One region of the Turicibacter sanguinis genome, then DNA from elsewhere that is predicted to be linked to it. Evidence: riboswitches for the same ligand, from Rfam matches in the RefSeq annotation. Region 1 holds a riboswitch; each other region holds the start of a gene.
What was found. Region 1 has a riboswitch for lysine ahead of HLK68_RS13330 (transporter substrate-binding domain-containing protein). Riboswitches for the same ligand answer to the same signal wherever they lie in the genome.
Positions count from the first base shown of each region.

Region 1 (3,217 bases):
ACGAACAAAGTATTGAACAAAGTTTATCAACGTTCTCATCTCATATGACAAATATCGTTAAAATTATGGAACGTTTAACAGTGAATAGCTTGATTTTATTTGATGAGCTAGGGGCAGGAACCGATCCGAAAGAAGGCGCATCACTTGCTATTTCGATTTTAAATTATGTTAAGGTTCGAGGAGCGCGTACGATTGCGACGTCGCATTACCCTGAGCTTAAGGCCTATGCTTATGAGCAAGATGATGTGATTAATGCATCGGTTGAATTTAATGTTGAGACGCTTTCCCCAACGTATCGTTTACTTGTTGGAGTACCTGGACGTTCAAATGCCTTTGAGATTTCAAAACGTTTAGGATTAAAAGAGGCCATTTTAAATCAAGCTCGTTCATATGTTGAAAGTGAACGAACAGAAATGACGGATTTAATTACAAAACTTGAGGATCGTGGATTACAATTAGATCAGGAGATTCAACATCTTCAGCAACAAAATACATTAGTTGAAGAAATGAAAAAAGAATATGAGCAAAAACTGGCAAAATTTGAGGCAGAACGTGAAAAAGTCTTAGAGGATATCAAAAAAGAAGCATTTGAAAGTGTTCGCCAAGCAAAAGAAGAAGCAGAACAAATTGTGATGGATTTACGTCGAGCGAAAAAAATGGCTGATTTATCAATGAAAGATCATGAGTTAACAGAAAAATTGACGTCATTAAAGAAAGCAGAGGCGAAACAAGCAGAGCAATTTAAGAAAAAGGCTCAAAATAAACAGCCGTTAAAACCAGGTGATGAAGTGATGGTTTTATCTTTAAATCGTCAAGGTGAACTGATTGAGCAAACCAAAAATGGAGAATGGATGGTTCAACTGGGTATGATGAAAGTGAACATTAAACCTGAAGATCTTCAATATTTACGTAAATCGGTTCAGAAAAAGGAAACAAAAAAAGGGCAAATGGTTCATAAACGTAATAGCCATGTCGGAATTCAATTGGATTTACGAGGAGAACGCTATGAAGATGCTATGTTAATGCTTGATAAATACTTTGATGATGTCTTATTGGCTGGATATCAAACGATTACGATTATTCATGGTCATGGAACGGGAGCTCTTCGCCAAGGGGTTCATAAATATTTAAAACAAAATAAACACGTTGCAAGCTTTAGATTTGGGGGAGCCGGTGAAGGTGGAACTGGAGCAACGGTTGTTGAATTAAAATAAGGGAGTCCTGTCTATCTCGAGTCAATCGGGATAGATTTTTTTGTGAAAATATATTTTTTAAAATAAAGTTTACATTATATGGAAATCATGTTATTTTATAAGAGGACAAAAAAAATCGTATAGAGGTAGCGTTGCATCAGAGTACAACAGGGAGCTGGCAAGTGAGGAAATGTTGGAAAGGTAATCATCGCCGAAAGTTTCGTATTGGCAAATACGTCACTTGGGGTTGCAGGAAATACCTGTAACACTCCTTCAGTTTTGAAGAGGAGCTATTAAACAGAGGACTTTTTTTCAGTCGTGTTAATAGCACGACTTTTTTTGTTACAATCAATTTTAATCAAAGGGGAGATTTTAATATGAGAAAATTAGTTGTAACGTTAGCAGGATGTATTTTGCTTGCAGGATGTAGCGGGAATGCTACAAGTAATTCAAAAGATACGTTTACGGTTGGAATGGAATGTAATTATGCTCCGTTTAACTGGCAAACGTCAGCACCAACACAGACAAGTGTATCAATTGGTGGAGCAGGATTTTGTGATGGATACGATGTGAGAATTGCAAATGAAATTGCAAAGAGCATGGAAAAAGAGTTAGTGATTAAAAAATTAGAGTGGGATGGTTTGCAATTATCACTAGAATCGGGAGAAATTGATGCGATTATTGCTGGGATGACCGCTAATGAGGAACGTGAACAAGGAATTGATTTTACGACACCTTATTTTGAATCAGAAATGGTACTGATTGTTCGTGCAGACGATGATTTAGTTCATGCAACATCTATTCAAGATTTTAGTGGTAAAAATGTGATTGGACAGATGAATACTAATTATGATACGGTAATTGACCAAATTGAAGGGGTGAATCACTTAACACCTAAATCTTCTTATCCTGAGTTAGTGGTCTCTTTACAATCAAATGAAGCAGATGCTATTACGGCTGAATTACCCGTTGCCGAAGGGGTCATTCAAGCTAATCCAGATTTGACTATTGTTCACTTTGCAGAAGGTAAAGGATTTGATATTGATACATCTGTTTCAATTGGATTAAAAGAAGGCAGTCGTGGTACAGAGTTCTTTAATCAAGTTCAATCTGCTTTAGATAATATTTCAGATTCGACTCGAAATGAATGGATGACAGAATCTCGCGAAAGTGCGCCAACAGGTGAATAATTATGATGTTCTTAACGACTCAAAATGGCTTTTTAAATAAATCATTTTCTTTATTTGTTAAAAATTTTGATTTGTTCATGTATGGAATTAAAATGACACTCATTTTAGCTTTTTTAGGAACGATGTTAGGCTTAGTTATTGGGTTAGTTCTAGGGGGATTGCGTGCGATTACAATTGAACCAAGAGACTTAAAAAGTGTAAAAGTGTTAAAAAAAATGATGCACTGTTTGATAGGTCTTTACGTTTGGTTTTTTAGAGGGACTCCAATGATGGTGCAAGCGATGTTTTTATATCATGCTTTACGTCCTATTCTAGGGTGGAGTTCATTAACTGCAGGGATTGTGATTATTTCGGTTAATACTGGGGCTTATATGGCAGAAATTATCCGTTCAGGTATTCAGTCAGTGGATAAAGGGCAACTTGAAGCCGCTAGAAGTATTGGAATGACCGCTTTTCAATCGATGATGTACATTATCTTACCTCAGGCGATTAAAAACGCCTTTCCTTCTATTGGAAATGAATTTATTGTGAATATTAAAGATAGTTCAATGTTAAATGTCATTGGGGTGATTGAAGTTTTCTTCCAATCTAAATCAGTAGCAGGAAGTGTGATGCTATATTCTGAGACGTTTTTTATTACGTGCCTCATTTATTTAGTGTTAACGACAATTACAGCACAAATTTTAGGTTGGATTGAAAAGAAAATGAACGTGAAAAAAACTTCATTTCCATCATCGCAAACGGTTCCAATGGCAAATCTTTAGGAGGAGAGTATGGCAGAAAATACGATGATCAACATCCATCATTTAGAAAAACGATTTGGAGAACTAGAGG
Region 1 covers NZ_CP053187.1:2,747,199-2,750,415, reverse strand. The annotation lists gene HLK68_RS13335 (endonuclease MutS2) at 1-1,214, shown strand, start outside; lysine riboswitch at 1,327-1,494, shown strand; gene HLK68_RS13330 (transporter substrate-binding domain-containing protein) at 1,571-2,383, shown strand; gene HLK68_RS13325 (amino acid ABC transporter permease) at 2,386-3,147, shown strand; gene HLK68_RS13320 (amino acid ABC transporter ATP-binding protein) at 3,157-3,217, shown strand, end outside.

Region 2 (3,217 bases), 1.1 Mb from region 1:
TTGAAATCCTGCGACGACGACAACTTTTCCTTCTTTTAAATACGATTTTACTTTTTCAATGTCGATATCAATGATTTTATTTTTTGTATGAGGACCTTGGGTTTTGATACCAGCCTGAAATCCGGTTAAACAAATTGCATCCACACCGTATTCTTTAAGCGCCATCGATAATAAGGAAATGGATACTTGTTCCCCCGTTGATAAGAGCATATCAAGATCTCGTTTATCAGGATTAGTTGATATTTTTTTTGATAATTCAATCAAATCATCTGTGGTTTTTCCCATGGCTGAAACAACAACGACCAGATCATGTCCCTTTTCTTTTTCAGCGACTATTTTTTTAGCAATATTTTTGATTTTATCCGTACTTGCAACTGATGTGCCGCCATATTTATGCACTAAAATCCCCATTTAATTCCCCTCCTGTTTACCTCTTTAAACTTCTAGTGATAGAAGTTCTTCATATGTTTGACGACGACAAATTAATTGAGCCTCACCATCTTTCACAGCAACAACTGCTGCTTTTGGAATTTTATTATAATTTGAGGACATGGAATAACCATAAGCACCTGTTGAGGTGATAATCAAAATGTCCCCACTTTCAATCTTATTTACGTCAACGTCAGTTATTAAGATATCCCCACTTTCGCAACATTTTCCGGCAATCGTAACATGACGCTCGTTTCCTGATTCCATCCAATTTGCAATGGCACATTCATAAACCGCTTGATATAAAGAAGGCCTAATATTATCTGTCATTCCTCCATCGACACTAACATAAGTTCTAACATCTTTAATATCTTTCATTGACCCAACCGTATATAAAGTACTTCCTGCATTGGCAACAATTGAGCGCCCTGGTTCAATAATCAATCTTGGAATATCTATTTGTAAAGTTTCGCAAACCGTCTGGGCTTTTGTTAAAATTGCCTCACAAAACTGTGCAATCGATTTAGGTGCATCCTTCTCTGTGTAATAAACGCCGACTCCTCCACCTAAATCAACATCAGTAATCTCAAATCCAAATTGCTCTTTAATATCTTTTACGAGTGTCATCATAATCTCAACTTCATCTAAAAAGGGATTCACATCAAAAATTTGTGATCCAATGTGCGCATGCAAACCAATTAAATTTAAATGCTCATACTTATGAAACACTTCAAGACATCTTTGTAAGTCCCCATTCGATAAGGTGAATCCAAATTTCGAATCGATTTGTCCTGTTTTAATGTAGTCGTGTGTATGTGCTTCGATACCAGGTGTAATTCTTAAATAAACATTTTGTTGTTTACCACGTTTATGACACATTGTATTTAGCGTCTCTAGTTCATAGTAATTATCAACTACAAAAACACCGACACCATACTCTAAGCCCATGTTGATTTCATCAAATGTCTTATTATTACCATGAAACAAAACATGATCCATTGGAAAATCAGCTTTATAAGCAGTATACAGTTCACCACCAGATACAACATCAAGATAAAGCCCCTCTTCTTTAATCAGGTGACACATGTAAAGTGGCAAGAAAGCTTTTCCGGCATAAGCCACACGATTCCCTCGCTCCTCAACTTTAAAATGCTTCCTATAATCTTTGCAATTTTGTCTAAGTAGTGCTTCGTCAAAGACATAAAGTGGTGTTTGATAAGTGTTAACCAATGTTTGACAACTTACCCCTCCAATAAATAATTGTTGATTTTCAATGTTCATTGTTCCATGTAGTTTCATCCTAGACTCCTTTTTTCATTTTGATAAGGCACTAAAAAAGCCCCTCGAATACATTCAAGGGGCCTTTAATATACCGAAAAATCGGTTGGGATATCCTCAAATGTAGCACACCACAAAGTGATTTTTGTGACAGTGATGCATATCTTTTATGCACCCCCAGAGAATTAACCTTAAAGCGTCAGTTAATCTCTTCGGCGAATCTTCCTTTCCCAATAAGTCATCGCGCTTACCTCGTTATTAGTACTCTTAAGCCTTCGCAACCTCTACGTTTTAATGATGGTTTGAATAAGCACGTTTCATCATGCTTAATACTATTTAATTGTGAATTCTCTTTATTTTATGTCAATCATCCCCCCTTTATTCCGTTTGGATGTCATATTTTAGTATTAGAAAAAAAGTTATCCTCAATTAGGAGGATAACTTTTTCATCTTAAGCGACTTCAATTTCATTTGTATCGTACTGTTTTTCATTATCTAACTGGTGTTTAAAGACAAATCGGAAAATATATCTAACAAAGGGTTGAACAAAGAAAATTTGAGTAAAGAAAGCAAAGGGTAAGTTAATCACAATATTTTGGAACCAAGTAGCAATTAGTTCGCTTGTGAAACCGTGGAATAAAATAGTTGAAACTAATGACATTAAAGGACACATGAAGACAATAGTCGAGCAAATAAATACGGTTGTAATAATCACTTGGCTATCTTTTTTGAAATCAATCATACTAAAAGCAAGTTTTTCTGAAAGAGGACCTGCAATAAATATTTCAATAAGTAAGGCGAAGATGAATTCAATCGGAACGATTTTTAAAGAAGTAACAAAGACTTGATTTGACATTCCTCCCATTTCAATGGCTACGTTATAAAAGACGAATAAATGAACTGTAATAAAAACAGTTAGTACAGCAAAGAATAATTTTTGAATTTTTGTTTTTGGCATAGTATCTTTCCTTTCTTTTCATAAAAGAACGCAAAAAAAGACACACGAAGTCACCTTGTACCGTAATCAGATTTACGTGCAAAGCACTACATGTGTCGTTTGTTCTAGTTCATTATTTAATTTTTTATAATTAGATTTTAACTCATTTAGAGACAAAAAGTCAATTATTTTATCGAATTCAATCATTTAAAGATACATTTTGAAAATGACTTTTGTAGTATGTTATACTTAATTAAAATCAGTTTTTTTGACAGCGAGGTTTTAGCATGACAATCGTTCACTCTTCAGAGGAGTTTCGAGAAGCGGTCCTTTATGAGTTAAATTTCAAGGCATTCCAAGAGAAGTATTGTAAAATTTTCAAAGATATTGAACATCCTGAAAATGGCTATTTCTTATTATACGAACGCCCTGGTTATTATGAGTTCGGGATTGCTGATTATACGATTCCCCATCATTTTACATTAAATTTTGATAACCCACAGCGACTTGTTCGATTTGGAACGGTTCACAAAGGGACAACAGAATTTCAAATTGATAATCAACCCATTTCTT
Region 2 covers NZ_CP053187.1:1,604,138-1,607,354, reverse strand. The annotation lists gene HLK68_RS07800 (aspartate kinase) at 1-411, opposite strand, end outside; gene lysA (diaminopimelate decarboxylase) at 436-1,728, opposite strand; lysine riboswitch at 1,824-2,002, opposite strand; gene HLK68_RS07790 (DUF2798 domain-containing protein) at 2,159-2,665, opposite strand; gene HLK68_RS07785 (helix-turn-helix transcriptional regulator) at 2,932-3,217, shown strand, end outside.
Region 2: linked by a shared signal. The riboswitch ahead of lysA (diaminopimelate decarboxylase) and the one ahead of HLK68_RS13330 (transporter substrate-binding domain-containing protein) in region 1 are both predicted to bind lysine.

Region 3 (3,217 bases), 550 kb from region 1:
ACAATACGTTTTGGTTGGACACGTTTTAACATCTCAATTAACTCAGGCCCCATTCCCGTACGAGGTGGATCGACGATAACCACATCTGGTTTGAATCCTTCATTTGCCCATTTTGGCACGATTGACTCTGCTTTACCAACCGCATAATACGTATTATCAATGTTATTTAATTTTGCATTTGCTTTCGCATCAATGATAGCCGCACGAGTAATATCCACCCCACGTACTTCACTTGCCTGATCAGCCACCCATTGACCAATCGTTCCAACTCCACAGTAAGCATCTACCACTTTTTCAGTTCCTGTTAAAGAAGCAGCATACTTCACTTGATTATATAACTTCACTGTTTGTTCTGGATTTAATTGATAGAAAGCGCGTGGTGATAAATTAAATTTAAATTTACCTAAACGATCTGTAATAAAATCTTCTCCCGCTACTTTAATCATATCTGGTCCAAAGATTTCATGCGTGTCATCAGAATTATAGTTGACATAAACTGACTTCACTTCAGGACAATACTTCATTAAATCAAGCGCTAAAGAATACATCTTCTTGAAGTCTTTATTCGCTAATACAAACGTCACTTGAATCTCACCTGTTCGATATCCACGACGAACGACAATGTGACGAGCTGTTCCTTTTTTCGTTTTGGGTGCATACGCAAAAACTTTATAATCATCTAATAAATCAACCGCGTGATTCACGACTTTGTTGATTTCTTCGTATTGAACCTCACAATCTGTGACATTTACTAACTCTCGTGAGTTCATGCTATAGAATCCGACCATCACACCATCTTCATCATACCCAACTGGCATTTGAGCACGGTTACGATAATTATATGGATTATCCATTCCCATCGTTGGACGGATATCTAATTCTTCAGGATCTAAATTGGTGTAACGTTCAACCGCTTGCCAAATGGCATCGCGTTTAATACGCAATTGTTCCGGGTAGGTCATATGTTGTAATTGACATCCACCACATTGTCCATAAACCTCACAAGCTGGTTGACAACGATGTCTTGATTTTTTCTTAACGCGTACTAATTCTGCTTCTGCATAACCACCTGCTACACGTGTACAAGTTGCCACAACTTCTTCCCCAACTAATGTTCCTGGGATGAACACCGCTTGTTTTTTATAATAACCGATTCCCTCACCGTTAATCCCGATGCGTTTAATCGTCACTAAAAATTCTTGACCAACCTTTAAAGGTGACATATTCATAAAAAAAACCTCCAATGCTTTTAAGCTACCCTTTATCTTACCACATTCGTGATTATTTTACATATCTTATTCGCAGATAGTTGACAAAATCCTCTCTTATTCGCAATAAATACACTGAGATGATGATCTTTCATTTATTATGTTGCAATGATACGTAATTTTATACCATTTTTACTTATTTATAACAATTTATATTGACTCTACAATAAAAGATGCTACAATAGGGATAATTGAATACGTCTCTGTTCTCTTTGATGAGTTAGAGGTGCATGGCTAAAGAGTAGGAATTTCGAGAGTGACGTCTAAGACAAATTCTAAAAGGTATCCATGCCGAAGTGAAAATAGTGTCCGCTATTTTTTGCTGGGGTTAGATTGAAGAAGTCTAACACTGTCACTGCCTATGGTAGTGGAGAACTAATGATCGGAGAGTTAAATAATACGTGTATCACTAAGGGATCTTTTTTTAGCTACCCCATTATTGAGCAATGTATGAGTTTAACTCTGCATTGCTCTTTTTTTTATAACTTTCAGAGCCGGACGAGATGATTCAATCAAAGTTCAATATAAAAGGAGAGAATGAAAATGGTTGGAACCATCTATGCCTTAATTCCGGCAATCCTCACAATTCTTTTGGTTATCATCACACGTCGCGTTATCTTATCACTAGGAGTCGGTGTCATCTGTGCTGCTTTAATTTTATCAGCATTTAGCATCGGAGATACCATCTCAACCATACTCATCACTTTTAGTTCTCTAGTCATTGAAGAGGATGGACTTTACGGATTCTTAAATGAGTGGAATATGTCCATCATCTTCTTTTTAATCGCCCTAGGTATTATTACAGGCTATATCGTCTTATCAGGAGGGGCCACTGCTTTTACAAAAGCCATTATTCGTCGCGTTCAAACACGCGAAGGGGTACAATATACCGCTGCTATTTTAGGAATTCTGATTTTTGTTGATGACTACTTCAACGCTTTAGTCGTTGGAAATGTCTCAAAACCATTAGCCGAAGCACAAAAAGTATCGCGAGCTCGTCTCGCTTATATCGTTGATTCAACGTCAGCACCTATTTGTGTCATTTCCCCCATTTCAAGTTGGGCAACTGGAATCATGGGTTCTATGGCTGTCATCTTAGCAGGAGCAGGCATTTCTTACAGTGCCTTCTCAGCCTTCTTAATGACCATTCCTTATCATTTTTATGTCATCACAACCCTCATCATGGTCTTCGTTGTCATTCGCTTTAACTTAAATCTTGGATTAATGAAAAAATACGAAGCCGACACGTTACAAGGAAGCGACAGCTCAATTGTAGGCAGCGAACTATCGAATCCTCATGAAAAAGATGTTGAATCTTCAAAAGGAACGATTTGGGACTTAATTCTTCCTATTCTAACCTTAATTATTGTCACAGTTGGAACGATGGCTATCACCGGAATTCAAGGGGCACAATCAGTCACTGATCCTGAGTTTAACTTCTTCTTCACCGTCCTTGACAACATCGCTCTCTCTAAAGCACTTCGTTATGGAGGAATGGCTGGATTAATCGTTTCAATGGGACTGGCTTATCGTCATGTTTTAAACAAAGAAGTCACACTACCTGATTTTTTAAAAGCTTTTATGATAGGAGCTCGCTCTATGTTTGGAGCGATTGGAATTTTATTATTAGCTTGGGCGATTTGTGAACTAGTTGGAGCCTTAGATGCTGGAGGCTATTTAGCTTCAGTGATTACAAGCACCAATATTAATCCAAACTTTATTCCAGTTGTCATGTTTATAGTCGCAAGTTTTATGGCTTTCTCAACCGGAACATCTTGGGGATCATTCGGAATCTTACTTCCAATTGCGGGAAGTGTTGCCGCAGCCATCGACTTAAATCTGATGATACCGGTTATGGCTGCTGTCTTATCGGGTGCAATTTTTGGAGATCACGCGTCACCGATTTCAGATACAACCCTTCTATCAGCCACTGGGTCAGGTTGTGACCT
Region 3 covers NZ_CP053187.1:296,622-299,838, forward strand. The annotation lists gene rlmD (23S rRNA (uracil(1939)-C(5))-methyltransferase RlmD) at 1-1,229, opposite strand, end outside; lysine riboswitch at 1,482-1,654, shown strand; gene HLK68_RS01620 (Na+/H+ antiporter NhaC family protein) at 1,812-3,217, shown strand, end outside.
Region 3: linked by a shared signal. The riboswitch ahead of HLK68_RS01620 (Na+/H+ antiporter NhaC family protein) and the one ahead of HLK68_RS13330 (transporter substrate-binding domain-containing protein) in region 1 are both predicted to bind lysine.

Region 4 (3,217 bases), 1.4 Mb from region 1:
AGTCCTGCTAATAGACTAGCAACGCAGCCACCCATACTCATTCCAAGAACACCAATACGCTTTGAGTCAATATACTCAAGTGAGCGAACATAATTTAAAATAGCATGGGCATCTTCAAGTTCGGTACTTACAGACATATCTGAGAAATCACCGTCGCTTTCACCACTTCCCATAAAATCAAAGCGATAAACTGCAATACCAGCAGTCTCTAATCGTTTAGCCAATCTTACGAAGCTAAATCCAAATTCACAACGATTAGCTGTGAAACCATGAAATAAAATTATAGCTGGAATAGAAGAACTTATTTGATTAGGAAGGTGTTCAGTCCCACGTAAAACAAATCCATCTCTTACAAACTCAATAGCTTTCATCATTTAAAAATCCCCCCTAGTATGATTACTAAACTTACTATACCACGAAGGCAATGAATAGTTAAGTAAACGTTTTTATTATTATTGAGAAGTATAAATAAAAGACTATAATAAAATAAAGGAGGATGAAATATGAAGTATCCGGTTGGATTTATTGGTAGTGGTAATATGGCGATGGCGATGTTAAAAGGATTATTGAAATCTGAATTAATATTATCAAATGATATTTTGATGTCTAATCCTAGCCAGACAAAAGTTAATCGATTTGTTGAAGATTATAAAATAAATGGGACAACTTCAAACCAAGACGTTGCAAATTTATGTCAAATTGTTATTTTAGCAGTTAAGCCATATTTATATCCCGCTATTATTGATGAAATTAAAGAAAGTATTCATAAAGAAACCATTATTGTGAGTATTGCAGCAGGACCAACACTTCAAATGATTGAGGACTATTTTCAAAAAAGTATTAAGGTAGTTCGTACAATGCCAAACACACCAGCACAAGTCGGTGAAGCGATGTCAGCAATTATACCAAATCGCAATGTTACAGAAAATGAGTTAAATCAAGTGATTGCTATTTTTAATAGTTTTGGAAAATGTGAAGTGGTGTCTGAAGTATTAATTGATTCCGTTATTGCTGTGAGTGGATCATCACCTGCTTATGTTTATATGATGATTGAAGCAATGGCTGATGCTGCTGTTTTACAAGGGATGCCACGAAATCTTGCTTACGAATTTGCTGCACAAGCAGTGCTTGGAGCGGCGAAAATGGTACTAGAAACAGGGATGCATCCAGGGGGATTAAAAGATCAAGTTTGTTCACCAGGTGGCACAACAATTGAGGCAGTTGCTAAATTAGAACAAGAGGGATTTAGAGCAAGTATTATGAATGCTATGGAAGCTTGTGCAAAGAAATCTAAAAAAATGAGTAAATAAAAAAGACACGCTTTAAAACTAGCGTGTCTTTATAGGCTATTTATATAATTTATCTTCTTTTTTCTCAAATTTTTTTCCTCATGACGTTGTTCTTTATGATGAATTTCCATTTCATGAATTTTTTCTTTAATACTCATTAAGGCCATCTCATTTTTAAAAATTTATTATAGTTAGCTCTCTATAGTGTATTTATTAAAAAAATATAAAATAGAAATTTTATTGGATAGTTACATAAATTTACACTTGCAAAAGAATAGAATATAGTTTATGATTTAATTAATTAAAAAATAAATAGGTTTTAGATAGAGGTGCGGTAACTAAGAGTACTATTGAAGAGTGAAGACGTAGACGCAATAGGAAAGGAGTTCTCGCCGAAGCCTATCATCGATACTTTAAGGTGATAGAGCTGGTGTTATGTAAAATATACTTAACACTGTCACAAAATATTTTGTGGTGAGCTATCATTTAAGATGAATGCATTGTATATCGATTAAATGATATATTAAAATTCAAAGTCTTGAGTGATTTGCTCAAGGCTTTTTTTTATTAAAGCCAACCATAAAAATTGTGGAGGGCTATCATTTGAGCATTCAAAAGTAAACGCACGTTATGTGATTATTTCTGAAAAGTCTTGAGTGATACTCAAGACTTTTTTTATTGTGAAGCTCTTGCACCTCATACCATCCAAGAAAAGATGGGGACAATGCTTTATTGGATGTTAAAAACCTGAAGGGAGATTAATATATGTTAAGTCTTAGAAGAGCCAGAAGTATTGAAACTGAGGCAGGTGCGAAAAAAGAATTTAAAGTACCACATACGCTAGTTATTATTTCTTTTATCTTAGTCATCGTTGCCGTAGCAACATGGATATTACCAGCTGGGATGTATGAGCGAGTGGTTAATGATTTAGGTCGAACAGTCGTTGTGGATGGATCGTTCCAATACATCGAGCAATCACCGCAAGGATTATTTAGTTTATTACAAGCTCCATTAGAAGGAATTGTAGGAGCTTCAGAAATTATTGCCTTTTTATTTATCGTAAGTGGAGCAATTGCTATTATTACAAAAACACGTGCAATTGATGCTGGAATTACAAGTGCCGTTAAATCGTTCCATGGAAAAGAGATGTTAATGATTCCGTTTATTATGGGATTATTCTCATTAGGTGGCGCAGTTTTTGGAATGACGGAAGAGGCAATTCCATTTATTGCAATGTTGATTCCACTTTGTTTAGCTTTAGGTTATGACAGTATTATGGCGATGGCTATTTCTTATGTTGGATGTATTGTTGGTTTTGCTACAGCAATGATTAATCCATTCTCAGTAGGGGTTGCTCAAAGTATTGCAAATGTTCAAGCTGGATCAGGTGTGGGATTCCGTACTCTAATTTGGGCAGTTACAACTTTAGCATCTATTCTATTCTTAATGTGGTATGGTCGTCGTATCAAACGTAATCCAGAATTAAGTCCCGTTTATGAAATTGATCAGTCACGTCGTGAAGCATTAAAAGAATCAACTGAAGAACATATCGAGTTTACAGTAAGACATAAAATTATTTTATCTTCGATTTTAGTTTGTTTAGCTGGAATTGTCGTTGGAGTACTAAAATTTGATTTTGCTATTCCAGAAATCGCGGCTTTATTCTTAGCTACAGGAATCGTGGCAGGATTTATTGGACGTTTAAGTTTTGATGATATGGCAACATCGTTTGTAAGTGGAGCAAAAGATATGATTGGAGCAGCTATTGTGGTTGGATTTGCTCGTGGAATCGTGATTCTTGCACAAGATGGTCAAATTATTGATACAATTCTTTACCAATTATCAAACTTCATCGGTCAATTACCTTCGTTAATTGCGGGATATGTCATGTTCTTTGTTCAAATGTTTATTAACTTCTTTATTTCATC
Region 4 covers NZ_CP053187.1:1,305,002-1,308,218, forward strand. The annotation lists gene HLK68_RS06365 (alpha/beta hydrolase) at 1-374, opposite strand, end outside; gene proC (pyrroline-5-carboxylate reductase) at 504-1,310, shown strand; lysine riboswitch at 1,606-1,779, shown strand; gene HLK68_RS06375 (YfcC family protein) at 2,055-3,217, shown strand, end outside.
Region 4: linked by a shared signal. The riboswitch ahead of HLK68_RS06375 (YfcC family protein) and the one ahead of HLK68_RS13330 (transporter substrate-binding domain-containing protein) in region 1 are both predicted to bind lysine.